3 regions of the Pseudoalteromonas sp. XMcav1-K genome follow, and region 1 is predicted to be linked to each of the others. Evidence: predicted binding sites of a transcription regulator. Region 1 holds the regulator's gene; each other region holds the start of a gene.
What was found. The regulator ArgR, encoded in region 1, controls arginine synthesis, uptake and breakdown. The targets are predictions, from matches to a motif close to ANTGAATANNTATTCANT.
Positions count from the first base shown of each region.

Region 2: a site for ArgR is predicted at 3,164-3,181, ahead of ACHSBP_RS04085 (OadG family protein). Genes of this name have one in related genera too.
Region 3: a site for ArgR is predicted at 2,444-2,461, ahead of ACHSBP_RS03890 (YjiH family protein). Genes of this name have one in related genera too.

Region 1 is NZ_JBIPJE010000012.1:10,484-15,359, reverse strand. It holds gene mdh (malate dehydrogenase) at 1-937, opposite strand, end outside; gene argR (transcriptional regulator ArgR) at 1,225-1,692, shown strand; gene ACHSBP_RS00435 (Dyp-type peroxidase) at 1,733-2,644, opposite strand; gene ACHSBP_RS00430 (ABC transporter ATP-binding protein) at 2,659-3,717, opposite strand; gene ACHSBP_RS00425 (iron ABC transporter permease) at 3,710-4,876, opposite strand, start outside.
Region 2 is NZ_JBIPJE010000029.1:20,858-25,733, forward strand. It holds gene ACHSBP_RS04075 (sodium ion-translocating decarboxylase subunit beta) at 1-1,068, opposite strand, end outside; gene oadA (sodium-extruding oxaloacetate decarboxylase subunit alpha) at 1,085-2,875, opposite strand; gene ACHSBP_RS04085 (OadG family protein) at 2,893-3,129, opposite strand; tRNA gene ACHSBP_RS04090 (tRNA-Arg) at 4,276-4,352, opposite strand; tRNA gene ACHSBP_RS04095 (tRNA-Arg) at 4,455-4,531, opposite strand; tRNA gene ACHSBP_RS04100 (tRNA-Arg) at 4,591-4,667, opposite strand; tRNA gene ACHSBP_RS04105 (tRNA-Arg) at 4,727-4,803, opposite strand.
Region 3 is NZ_JBIPJE010000028.1:73,805-78,680, reverse strand. It holds gene ACHSBP_RS03900 (ankyrin repeat domain-containing protein) at 1-677, opposite strand, end outside; gene ACHSBP_RS03895 (DUF2897 family protein) at 812-991, shown strand; gene ACHSBP_RS03890 (YjiH family protein) at 988-2,388, opposite strand; gene bamC (outer membrane protein assembly factor BamC) at 2,547-3,677, opposite strand; gene ACHSBP_RS03880 (glycine cleavage system protein R) at 3,865-4,398, shown strand; gene bcp (thioredoxin-dependent thiol peroxidase) at 4,410-4,876, shown strand, end outside.

The sequences.
Region 1 (4,876 bases):
AACCGTTGATGAAGTCGATACCTTCTTGAATGTCTTTGTTAAGCGTTTCAAGCATGTCGTTCTTTGCTTTCTCTTCGAATGCGCTAAGCTCACCGTAAGAAAGGATTTCTTCAACACCGTTTTTGCCTAAACGTACAGGGTGTGCGAAGTATGCAGCGTCACCACCGTCGATTGCAACGTATGCGTAGTCGATAACACCTTCTTCACCTTGTAAGCCTTTAACTAAAGACTGAGTGAAACGTGCAGCTGCTGCGCCCATTGAAAGTGTCGCTGAACCGCCCCCCGCTTTTGCGTTAACAACTTCAGTACCTGCGTTTTGAATACGTGGAGTAAGTGCTTCAACTTCTTCTGCTGTGAACTCAACACCTTCAACTTGTGAAAGAAGTGGAAGAATAGTTGTACCTGAGTGACCACCGATTACTGGTACTTTAACAGAAGCAACGTCTACGCCTTTAAGTTCAGCGATGAACGCTTCTGAACGGATAACGTCTAGCGTTGTAACACCGAATACACGGTTAGCTTCGTAAGTACCTGCCTTTTTGAATACTTCAGCAACGATTGGTACAGTGCCGTTTACAGGGTTAGTGATAACACCTACAAGCGCCTTAGGACAGTTTTTAACAATGCCTTCAGCAAGTGTTTTAACAATGCTTGCATTAACATTGAATAAGTCTGCTCGGTCCATACCCGGCTTACGTGGCATACCTGCTGGAATAATTACGATATCTGCGCCAGCAAGTGCTGCATCTAAATCGTCTTTACCAAAACCTTCAACTTTAACTGCAGTTGGGATATGTGATAGGTCAACAGCAACACCTGGAACAACTGGCGCTACATCGTATAACGATAGCTCAGAACCAGCTGGTAATTGTGTTTTAAGTAATAAAGAAAGGGCCTGGCCGATACCACCAGCTGCGCCTAAAACTGCAACTTTCATGTGAATTCTCCGTGATTAGAGGTAGGTATTTAAAAAAGTGCCATAAAGATAATGAAAAGTGCGCATAAAAACAAATAAAACAGGTATTTTTTATATAAATCTCGACCATAGTTGTAAACTTTATCCGACTAGATTAGTTGACAACGCTATCAATTAAAAAAATCGCGTTTTCATTGAGATTAATTCAACTCTAATTGAATTAAGATGACGATTTTATTAATGCATTTAACCCTAACTTGTGTAAAATTTAAGGTAACGTTCATCAATTGGTTAAACAGCCCGTTCACATGCAAATACAAGATAAACAAGAAGCGCTGGTTAAAGCGTTCAAAGCCCTTTTAAAAGAAGAAAACTTTGGTTCACAAGGCGAGATTGTTGATGCCTTAAAAGACATGGGTTTTGACAATATTAGTCAGAGCAAAGTGTCTCGCATGTTAAGTAAATTTGGTGCTGTACGTACACGTAATGCAAAACAAGAGATGGTGTATTGTTTACCTGCAGAAATGGGTGTACCGACAGCGAAAAGTCCGCTGCGCCAACTGGTAATTGATATTATGCATAACGAAATGATGATCATCATTCGTACCAGCCCAGGTGCTGCACAACTAATTGCACGTTTGCTTGATTCACTTGGCAAAGCAGACGGTGTGTTAGGCACTATTGCCGGTGATGATACGATTTTTATTGCGCCAGCAAAAATTTCAGAAATTGATGTCACGCTTGAACGCGTAAAAAACTTATTTGAAAACGTGTAACTCTATTTTTGAGAGTTCATCCTCATTGATGAACTCTCTGCTACCTTGCTAACTCCCTTAGCATATTCACTGATGGTGCAAAAAATGCCGCACCAAAATCACTTTTCGCAAACTCCAGCCACATATCTGGGCCATTATCATCAATGTAGCCTAAACGGTGTTTGAGAAGCGTTTGAAACGCATAGCCATTGTTTGCACAGCTAATAAATAAAAAGCCCTGTTGGTTAATATCAGCAAATGGCATGCCTTGATTTAAAAATAATGCATTGCCATGGTCATCGTAAAGCTCTGTACGAGCACTATGACTGTTTTCCGGAGCGCAGCTAACCGCTTGGTTAGAATTAGCCATTCGACCCATTACAATTTCTTGTTCAGCTTTTGAGATTTCTTGCCATGCCTTTAAATCATAACGATAACGCTGCACATGAATATAACTGCCTGCAGAAAATGCAACGTCTTCATCCCCCACTAAAGCAACAAGCTGCTTTTTGCGACCATGGGGATTGGCAACACCATAAATAAAGCCATTTAGGTCACGACCATCTAAATAATGAAAACACTTAACTTGGTCAATCAGCTCAATATCACCACTCAGTAATTCAATCACTTCCATCACAAACAAATGAACTACATCAAGACGATCTGCCCTAATTTGAATCATTAAATCTATTGGACGTGACGGCGTAGCATGCTCAATATGTTCAAATTGTGGAAAGCCTGCCAAGGTTTTTGGCATTTTACTGGGGTAAATATGTGGCCAGAATTGCGAACCTATCGCCACAACACACGACACAAGCGCTTCTGAAAATTCGTGATCAAACCGCTCTTGCATATCAATAATACTTGCCAATTTTTTCGACAAGCTGAGTTCTTGGCCATCTAATACATTTAAAAATAAATGCACACCATGTAAATTGGCTTCAGCACAAACTCCTGATTGCGCTTGTGGCATAGCGGGTTTCCTACTTAATTGTTATTAGTATAAGCGAAATAATTAACCAAATGCGGACGAACATCAATAGCTAATCGCTGACCATAAGCATAGCGCTGATGTTGCGCGCATGGAATTTCAAGTTCTTGTTGCCCTAGTTTTACACGACATAAATAGCGGTTACCAACAAAACGGCTCGCAACAAACTCGCCTACTCCTTGTTCGTTTTCGCTTAAAGTTAAATATTGAGGCTTTAAGTATATACAGCCTTTTCCTGACACTTCATTTTGGTCATTGGTAACAGGTTCAAGTGAAGTAATGGTACCAAACTCAGTTTTAAATTCAGTGCTCGATGTCGCTTCTGCATCGATAAAAATACCAGCACTTAAAAATGCCGCAACACCTTTTGTCGCAGGTTTGCGATAAAGTGCTTCTGCTGTGCCCAATTGTGCAATTTTGCCCTCTTCCATGATCGCCAATTTATCAGCAAAGGCAAAAGCTTCCTCTTTGGAATGGGTTACAAAAATAGCGGAAACTTGCTGATCTTTAATAATACGGCGAATATCATCAATTAATTGAAAGCGTACTTGGTGATCGATATTGGAAAATGGTTCATCAAGCAATAATAAACTCGGTTTATATGCCAGTGCGCGAGCAATGGCCACGCGCTGTTGCTGACCACCAGATAATTGGTGAGGATATCGCTCGGCAAATGCCTCTAGCTTAATCAGTGACAGCATTTCTTTAACACGCTCGTTGCGTACACTCGAGGATTCTTTGTGTAAGCCAAACGCAATGTTTTGCTCAACGGTTAAATGAGGAAACAACGCATAGTCTTGAAACATCATACCGATATTGCGCTCTTGTGGCGGCACATAAAGCGAATCACCGTTAACCGCAACTTGCGCAATCGAAATATCGCCTTTGCTAGGTTTCAACAAGCCAGCAATTGCTTTTAACGTGGTGGTTTTGCCACAGCCACTTGCACCGAGTAAACACACAATTTCATTGTCTTTTACCTGCAATGACAAATCTTTTAAGATCGGTTTGCCATTGTAGCTATATTCTAAATTGTTAATCGACAAATTACTCATGAGATGCTTTAGCTTCCATAGTGTTATTAACTAAATATAAAGGGATTAAACCGACAAGTACGATAAATAACGCCGACACTGAGGCAAGCTCAAGCTGCTCATCACTGACGTATTGGAAAACATAGGTTGCCAGCGTTTCAAAGTCAAAAGGGCGTAATAACAGTGCCGCAGGTAACTCTTTCATACATTCAATAAATACAATTAAACCAGCAGTAAGCATACCGCGCTTAAGCAGTGGCATATGCACTCGGCGCAAGGTATTGCCTGCACTTACGCCCATTGAATGACTTGCCATATCGAGCGATGGTGAAATACGCGCATAGCTAGATTCAATGGCACCTTGTGAAATCGCATAAAAGCGCACTACGTAAGCAAACATTAAGGCAAAAATAGAACCACTAAACAACAATCCTGGTTCGGCAAACCACTGTGTTGATTCGGCAAAAATATTGAGCTGTTGATCAAGTGCGGTGAGCGGCAGTAGCACTGCTATTGCTAATACGGTGCCAGGCAATGCATAACCAGTACTGGCAACTTTGCCTGGCACACCTGCCCAGCGCGATAAGCTTGAACGTTGATAGAAATTCACCAGCACACTTAAAGCAACGCAAACGAAACTAACGATTAGCGCTATTTTTAAGCTCTGCCAAGCATATAAAAACGCATCGCTATTGAACGCTTCACTAAAATAGCTCACTGCGTAGCTCATCAAAATAAGAATTGGCAGCACAAACCCAGCAAAAAGTATTAATGCACAATATGCTGTTGCTAACCATGCTGATTTTCCCGATAGGTAATAAAGCGGTCCGTTATTTTCGCTTGCACCACGTTCAAATACCGCTTGGTTGCGTCGGCTAAATTTCTCTACGCCTATCACGACAAACAAAAACAGTAACATAATGCCGGAGATTTTCGCTGCCGCCGTGAGTGAATAGTAACCAAGCCAGGTATCGTATACTGCCGTTGTCAGGGTACTTACTGCAAAATAATTTACCGTTGCAAAATCAGCCATTGATTCCATGCTGATAAGTGCTAATGCCGCAGCAATTGCGCCACGCCCTAACGGAATCGATACTTTAAAAAAGCTTTTAACAGGCGAGTAACCCATTACTTGGCTGGCCTGAACTAATTTATAAGATTGCTCTTTAAGTGCGGTTTT
Region 2 (4,876 bases), on a different contig from region 1:
TGGACCCATTGCATGCATTAGTAAAAAGTTATGTGGGTTTGCTTCTAAACCAACTTTGTTAACAACACGTGCAGCCATTGGTACTGCAGATACGCCCGCCGCACCAACTAATGGATTGATAGGTGTTTTACTAAATTTATTCATTGCCTTTGCCATCAGAACACCTGAACCCGTACCAATACCAAACGCCACCGCGCCAAGTGCTAAGATACCTAAGGTTTCAACTGTTAAAAACTGATCAGCCGCAAGTTTTGAACCAACAGCCAAGCCAAGGAATATGGTTGTAATATTAATCAGCTCGTTTTGCGCGGTTTTACTCAAACGATCCACCACACCTGACTCACGCATTAAATTACCTAAGCAGAACATACCCACAAGTGGTGCAGCTGCTGGCAAGAACATGGCAATAAGCACTAGCACTAATAATGGAAATATCACTTTTTCCGCTTTGCTAACGTGGCGTAACTGTGGCATTTCAATATTGCGTTCTTCTTCTGTGGTAAACAACTTCATAATTGGCGGCTGAATAATCGGCACTAACGCCATATAAGAATACGCAGCAACAGCAATTGCACCCAATAGATCAGGGGCAAGTTTAGACGCTAAGAAGATAGCCGTTGGACCATCTGCACCACCAATAATGGCAATTGCCGATGCATCTTGTAGCGTAAATTCAAAACCTGGAATGTAGTTTAAGAAAATCGCGCCAAATAAGGTGGCAAAAATTCCAAATTGTGCCGCTGCACCTAACAGCAACATTTTAGGGTTAGCAATCAATGCACTAAAGTCAGTAAGCGCGCCTACTCCCATAAAAATAAGCAGCGGGAACACCCCTGAATCAATACCAATTTTATACACGTAGTACAGCAATCCACCGGCTTCTGATAACCCAGCTAGTGGAATGTTGGTTAAGATTGCCCCAAAACCAATAGGCACTAATAACAATGGCTCAAAGTTGCGCACAATTGCAAGGTACAGTAACAGTGCGCCAACCAGCATCATAATCAGCTGAGGAAGTTCTAAGTTGGCAATACCTGTGGCTTGCCATAAGGTTATTAAGTTTTCCATTACAACTCCCCAACCTTTACGCTAGCGACAATAAAGGTTCGCCAGTTGCAACTGAATCCCCTTCAGATACAAATATTTCTGCGATAGTGCCATCTTTAGCTGCACGAACTTCAGTTTCCATTTTCATCGCTTCCATAATGATCACAACGTCGCCTTTCGCCACTTTTTGACCAGGCTTGGCATTCACTTTAAAAATATTGCCAGACAGCGGAGAATTTAGCGTTTCGGCAGCATCAACAGAAGTTGATTGAGGTAATACATCTGTGTGTTGGCTCGATGCACTTGGTGCTGGCTGAATATTGGTAAGTTCACCACTTGGGGCAACACTTACTGCATACACTTTGCCATCAACGCTGATGCTGTAATGCTCTGTTTTACCACTTGGTTTTGGCGCAGGTACCTGCTCGGTAGGCAGTGGCTCATTACTTGGTGCTGGCTCAAATGCCTCAGGATTATTTCTGTTTTTCAGATATTTCAAACCAATTTGCGGAAATAATGCATACGTTAATACATCATCAATCACATCATCAGCTAAATCTAATTTATCTTTTTGTGCAATTTCATCAAGCTCTTGCTCTAATTTACTGAGTTCTGGTTCAATTTGATCTGCAGGGCGACACGTGATTGGCTCTGCGCCATCAAGTACACGCTCTTGCAATTCTTTATTTACTGGCGCAGGGGTAGAACCGTATTCGCCTTTAAGCACACCAGCGGTCTCTTTGGTGATTGACTTGTAACGTTCACCGGTTAAAACATTTAACACTGCTTGGGTACCAACAATTTGCGATGTAGGTGTAACAAGCGGTAAAAAGCCAAGATCTTCACGCACTTTAGGAATTTCCAACAATACATCGTCTAATTTATCGTCAGCGCCTTGTTCTTTAAGCTGATTTTCCATATTTGTTAACATGCCACCTGGCACTTGCGCTAACAAAATACGGCCATCAACGCCTTTTAGACTGCCTTCGAACTTAGCGTATTTCTTACGTACGTCTCTATAGTACGCAGCAATTTCTTCCAGTAAGTTCATATCAAGGCCGGTTGCACGGTCAGTATTCTCTACGATTGATACAATCGTTTCAGTAGCGCTGTGACCATAGGTCATACTCATACTTGAGATTGCTGTATCAAGCATATCAATACCAGCATCAATCGCCTTTTGATACGTTGCGGTGCTTAGTCCGGTAGTTGCGTGACATTGCATTGCGATTGGTACAGCAACGGTCTCTTTTAAACCGGTAATTAGTTTTTCTGCATCGTACGGATTAAGCAGACCCGCCATATCTTTAATACAAATAGAGTGAACGCCTAAATCTTCCAATTGTTTTGCTTGATCAAGCCACATTTGCAGATTGTGCACAGGGCTAACTGTGTATGAGATTGTACCTTGTGCATGTGCCCCTACTTTTACCGCCGACTTAATAGCAGTTTCTAAATTACGCACATCATTCATTGCATCAAAAATACGAAAAACGTCGACACCGTTTTTATGTGCTCGTTCAACAAAACGCTCTACCACGTCATCAGCATAATGACGGTAACCTAATAAGTTTTGACCACGAAGCAACATTTGCTGTTTGGTATTCGGCATTGCCGCTTTTAACGCACGAATGCGGTGCCAAGGATCTTCACCTAAATAACGAATACATGCGTCAAACGTCGCCCCGCCCCACGATTCCATTGACCAATAACCTACTTTATCTAGCTTTTCAGCAATTGGTAACATATCTTCTAAGCGTAAACGGGTCGCGAGTAATGACTGGTGTGCATCGCGCAGTACTAATTCGGTTAATTTTAGTTGTGACATGATTTGGCCCCTTCTTATTATTGCTTTTCGCGGTATTGCTTAACTGCCGCGGCAATCGCAGCTACGTGGCTTGTTGGTACTTGATTCCCAGATAATTTAACTGGATTTGGCGTTACCTCAGGCGTTTGAAAATTCGCAAGTACTTTAGACATTGCTTTGATGGTAAAAATTAGTATCGTCAAAAAGACAAATACCACCACCATACCTGTAAACATTAAAACAGCCGCCTCTAACAGCAATTCTGATACGTCCATTCCCCACCTCAATCAAGAATTTTTAGTTAAATATTTTTAATAACTATTCAAAATTGGCAATCAATATTGATCACTTAAACTTAGTTGTCAATTGGTAAAACCAATTCACAACACTATACATTATTAAACACTCCATTAACAATAGGCTAAAAAGATGACAAACATGAGCTTATTTCATGACTTATTTTGCCCCATGATTAGTCATACTTAACTAGCTAGGCAATAGAAATTAAACACCTAGCGTTATAATCAAATCAGTCTATTCGGAATGAGTTATTCTAGAAATAACACATCAAATTGGTAAGACCAATTTTTATGTTCTAACTTATACTGTTCGATAAGAATGGTTATTCAAATTCAAAGTACACTTTACGTTAACGTAAAGTAACAATGAAAAGCGCTTGAAAATAGGCAATTTAGCCAGATACATTTGTGACTGATTTGAGATTTGAGATTTGAGATTTGAGATTTGAGATTTGAGATTTGAGATTTGAGATTTGAGATTTGAGATTTGAGATTTGAGATTTGAGAAAGAGAATAACTGAATTTCACATATCGGCAACCACTCAAAATTGGTTAATGTCTCCTAAAATAAATGGTCGACGCGGGACTTATTTACCTAAAAGAGTGAACCTCCGACCGCCTGGTTCGTAGCCAGATACTCTATCCAGCAGGGCTACGCGTTTACAGTTTCGTTTCATTGAATTTCAGACATAAAAAAACCGACGCTCAATGGTTGTTCTCACTTCATAAGAAGTGGCGGACGCGGGACTTATTTACCTAAAAGAATGAACCTCCGACCGCCTGGTTCGTAGCCAGGTACTCTATCCAGCTGAGCTACGCGTCCGCAGTATACTTTAGTTTTTACATCTAACACTGATGTTTACGAACCTTGTTCGTAGCCAACTCGATCTAGGTATAAATAAGTAATGAATTTTAGGCACCAAAAAACCGACGCTCAATGGTTGATGTCACTTCAGAAGAAGTGGCGGACGCGGGACTTATTTACCTAAAAGAATGAACCTCTGACCGCCTGGTTCGTAGCCGGTACTCTATCCAGCAGGGCTACGCGTTTACAGTTTCGTTTCATTGAATTTCAGACATAAAAAAACCGACTTTCGTCGGTTGATATCACTTCATAAGAAGTGGCGGACGCGGGAGGATTCGAACCTCCGACCGCCTGGTTCGTAGCCAGGTACTCTATCCAGCTGAGCTACGCGTCCGCAGTATGCTTTAGTTTTTACATCTAACCCTGATGTTTGTTTCTATTAAATCATAGAGACAAAAAAACCGACGTTTGTCGGTTGATGTCACTTCAAAAGAAGTGGCGGACGCGGGAGGATTCGAACCTCCGACCGCCTGGTTCGTAGCCAGGTACTCTATCCAGCTGAGCTACGCGTCCGCGATATTTCTAATTTTACATCTTAGCCGATGACTATTTATTTAACCACTTTAGTAAAGTGGCGGACGCGGGAGGATTCGAACCTCCGACCGCCTGGTTCGTAGCCAGGTACTCTATCCAGCTGAGCTACGCGTCCGTGATATTTCTAACTTTACATCTTAGCCGATGACTATTTATTTAACCACTTTAGTAAAGTGGCGGACGCGGGAGGATTCGAACCTCCGACCGCCTGGTTCGTAGCCAGGTACTCTATCCAGCTGAGCTACGCGTCCTAAATTTTTAGTTTTTACATCTTACTCTGATGTACACGAACTTTGTTCGTAGCCAACTTAACTTAGATAAACT
Region 3 (4,876 bases), on a different contig from region 1:
TGTGAAATATGAGATAGCAGCGCGCGCTCTAACAAACGGTTATCAACTTCGCCATCAGAGAGTGCAAGCAACAAATCAAAAAAGTCTTCGCCTTGACGCAATCTATCGGCGATTTCTTCTGCCAATACATTGGTATCGCCAGTTACATTACTTTTAATAAAGGGTAAGGCAACTTCACGAAAATCATCATCCGCCCAAATCGCTAACACATCGTCGTGTGATAACGGCATGCCGAGGTTTAAAAACTGCTGAAACAACTTAAAGAAACGCAAGTGCATACACAGTGAGGTAAGTGTTAGCTCACTTTGCATTGCAACCTGATTGCCAATCGCTGCGTATTGGTCGATTCGTGATAACAAGAGTTCGCTTATTGCTTCTTTGCTGTTGAGTTGCAGATGTAAATGCGCAATAGCCGATTCAATATACTGCTGAGCATTATCATCGTATTCAAATATATGCTGATAGAAACATTGCTCAAATGGCTCTGCCGGCTTTAACCACAATAAATAATACAGTGGTGGTAGCACGCTGGTGCTGATCCCTTGCGCGTCTTTGGTCTCTTCGCATTTCGGCCAAGCTTCAAGGGCATCCAAAATAAATGCGCCATTTTGCTCTAACAAACCTTTTAATAAAAGTGGATAAGCCTCAGGCCAAACTAATACTCGCTCAAGTGACAACGCAGTGCTCCAGAATAAAATGTAATTACGCGAAACGCGCTAATAGTAACAACTATTTAATTGATGAAAAAGAACTTATTAAGTTCCATTTACTGGGTTAAAATTAAAGAAATTCACAACTTTTAGGCAAATCTATGAGCATCTGGGCCACAATCTTAATAATCGCAATTGTGCTTGGCGTGATTTGGAGCAATATCGCTTTACTAAAGCATTCCGCAAAAATGGATATGAAAAACTTTAATCAAGATCCGATAGAAAAAGCTCGCCGCTCATTAGAAGAAAAACAGCGAGCCGAAAAAGATCAAGAAAATTAACCTACTAGCCAATGTCCCATTAAGGCGATTACCGGTAGCGTTACTAATGTACGTAAAATAAAAATCATAAATAACTCAAAGATATTTACTGGAATTTTGCTACCTAGTAACAGTGCACCCACTTCAGACATGTAAATCAACTGGGTTACACTCATTGCCGCAACCACAAAACGCGTCAGTTCACTGTTAATATTTTGCGCCGCCAAAATTGATGGAATAAACATGTCGGCAAAGCCAACAACCACAGTTTGCGCAGCCTTTTCAGCTTCCGGAATTTGCATCAGTTCAAACAGTGGAATAAACGGTGTGCCTAACCATTGAAATACTGGCGTATATTCAGCAATCACAAGAGCAATCGTACCGATCGCCATAACGACTGGCAGTACCGCAAACACCATATCAACGGCATTTTTTAAACCATCAATAAGCGTTTCTTTAATTGTTTGTGCATGACGTGCTTTATCAAGTGCTACATCAAGTGAATGTTTAAACAAGGTTTTCCCTTCAGGTAATGCCTCTGGATTACCTTTTACTTCTTCACCATCAATGTATATGTCTTTTTTGAATCTAAGTGGTGGCAAGCGCGGAACAATCAGTGCAGCGGCAATACCCGCCATACAAACAGTAAGGTAAAACGGTGCAAATAAATGCGCCAATTTTACTTGACCAATAACCACCAAACAAAAGGTAATTGAAACCGCCGAGAAAGTTGTACCAATAATCGCCGCTTCACGCTGTGTATAATGTTTTTCTTCATACTGCTTCGCAGTCATTAAAATACCCACACTGCCGTCACCTAACCAAGAGGCAACACAGTTAACGGCACTGCGACCCGGTACACCAAAAAGTGGACGCATTACTTTAGTCAGTAACGTACCGACTAATTCAAGCAAACCGAAATTAAGCAATAAAGGCAGTAATAAACCAGCTAAAATAAATACCGAAAATAGAATTGGCATCAACTCGTGCAGTACCAAGCCACCAACTGCGTCTGAGTGAATCTCAATTTTGGTATCACCAATCGAAAACGTACCGACTTTTAAGTACGCCATTAGCACAAAAATAGCGCCTAACGTACGTGCCACAAGCCAAATCGGGCTAACAATCAGTAAGTGACGAACAAAGCTACCCGCTTTTAAAAACTTTGGTTTAAATAGCGTAGCTAAGCCCGATATTACTGCCATTGACACAATTACCGATGTCACAATAAGCGTAATTGAGTGTGCTAACGCGCCTTTTAATTCCTTAGCCAATATCGCTATGGGGATAGTGAATTCGCCACCATAGTTAATCGGTGTCATAAATAAAAACACGCCTATTAATGACGGAATAAGGAAAATCATTATGGTCGCAAAATTACTGCGTGGTGCAGTCGATTGATTAGCTTCCAAACTCATACTTGTTACCTTTAAAGTGATAGCGGTAAATTGATTTGCATATCTTTGCCAACAAAATGCATAACCATTTACTTATTTGCTATTTTAATCGCTACTTTTCTATCGTTTAAAAGCAAAAAAGAGCCGAGGGCTCTTTTTTGCTAATCCAATTTTATAAATTATTGAACGGTTACACCGCGCTCTTTTAGCATGGCTAAAATAACTTGTAGTGTATCGCTTAACGTGCCCGGCTCTAATGTTTCACCCTCAGCATCAAGCCAAGTAATTGATGTGCCACCGGTCTTCGTTTCAGCAACCAATAATTGATACTGACCTGCTTCAAGTGGCAGTTTACGAACGTCATCACCCCAAATTGAATCCCAAACGCTTTCATCTGGTGTTTCGTACGTGGCGAAAATTAAGTTACGAGATTGCTCGATTTCATCAATATTGAAACCAACGCGCTCTAAGAAGCTTGGGAAGCGCTCAAAAATAGCACGTGCTTTTTGCTCAGTTACAAACGCCGCGTTACCTTTGTCATCAAAACCCATTTGCAACGATACAATGCCGCGAGCTTTGTTTAATTCAACCATTAACTGTCGGTAGTTAAAGTCAAACTGACCAATAAATTCATTTAGCGCCGCCACTTCTAAACGCTGCTGCAGTACCGCTGTCAACTCGTCGTATTTCGATTCAAAATCAACTAATTCAACCTTTACCGATGCGGTACGTTTATGCTCTTCAGTTTCAACGATAAACTTAAATTTTTGACGGCTTAATTCGCGCTCTTCTTCCCACCACCAAACATCAATTGGTTCTTCAATTGTATGCCAGTTAGTCACTACGAAATTGTCAGCTTTATTTTCTGTGGTAACTTGGCGCTCAACGAATAAATCGTCAATCGCTTGCCAAATAAAACTTTCTAAATCTTGAATACCTTCGTTTTTATCGAAGAAAATGCGCGACTCTTTATCACCTTCGTTAATCCATGAACCTTGTGCAAAAGTAAGCACTTGAGCCGGTGCTTTTACCAGATATAACGCACTTTCTTCAGCTGATGTATATTGTGCCGAGTCAAGATCGTAGGCAGGATCTTTGTATGGTTTTGTCAGGTTACCTGGCACTTTAAGTTCATCATTAACACGGTAATTGCGTTTATGATGCGAATCATTGGTGAAAACAGAACAAGCAGTAATCGCCATTGAGATAGCGACAACCAATGAATTTCGGATCCAATACTGCACAAATTTCTCCTTGGTGTGCTCTTTATTATTTGCTTGATTTGACGCAGCACACACTGTTTGGTTCATAATATTATTCTCAAAATTGCCGCCTATGTTACTTTTACTAAGGACCAAACACAAGAAACCACCACCCTATCTTTAGTTTATTCTTAACAATTCGCTATAATTTTCACCACATCATATATTTACATGGTTGAACCCATTTAAATTTGCTAAAATTCGCGGCCACGTTATTAACCCATTGAGACTAAAAATGACGTTAAACACTGGAAATCAACTTGTTGTTACTGCCATCGGTGAAGATCGCCCAGGCATAGTGAGTGAGCTTACCAAGCTAGTAAGTGAAACTAATTGCAATATTATTGATAGCCGCATTGCCATTTTAGGCAATGAATTCACCTTTATAATGTTGCTTGAAGGCGATATTTCTGCCATTAGTCGTGTTGAATATAATATTCCGACAAAAAGCGTTGAGCTTGGTTTATTAACCATGATGAAACGCACCAGCCAACATCAGGAAAAACAGTATAAAGCAGGTTATAAACTCACCTACCACGGCCCTGATACGCCGGGCACACTAAGCAAAGTGACGCAATTAATGGCTGACTACCAAGTAAATATTGCAGCACTTAAATCCGATAGTGTAGAACAAGATGGTGATGTGGTAATGCGCTCGGAAATTGACATTAATTTCTCGCGTGACGTGGATGAAGCTGAATTTAAACATCAACTTGAGATCATTTTTTCAAAGTCTAACGTAGAACACATTTTAAAACGGATTCGATAGGAAATTATAATATGAATACGCTTCAAGCTGGCGATAAAGCACCGCTATTCTCACTTGCCGATCAAAACGGTGACACAGTAGAACTTGCAGAATTATTAAAAGAAAACAAAGTACTTGTTTATTTTTACCCTAAAGCATCTACACCGGGCTGTACAGTACAAGCTGAAAATCTGCGCGATCATAAAGCGGAACTTGCAGCGCTTAATACCGTTGCGGTTGGCATTAGCCCAGATCCAGTAAAACGCCTTAAGAACTTCGAAACCAAAAAAGAGCTTAACTTCCCGCTGTTATCTGACGAAGACCACGCCATTGCCGATGCATTTGGTGTGTGGGGTTTAAAAAAGTTTATGGGTAAAGAGTATGACGGCATTCACCGTTTGTCTTTCCTTATTGGACAAGATGGTACAATTGAACATTTCTTTAATAAATTTAAAACCAAAGATCACCACCAAGTGGTTATCGATTACTTAAAAGAAAA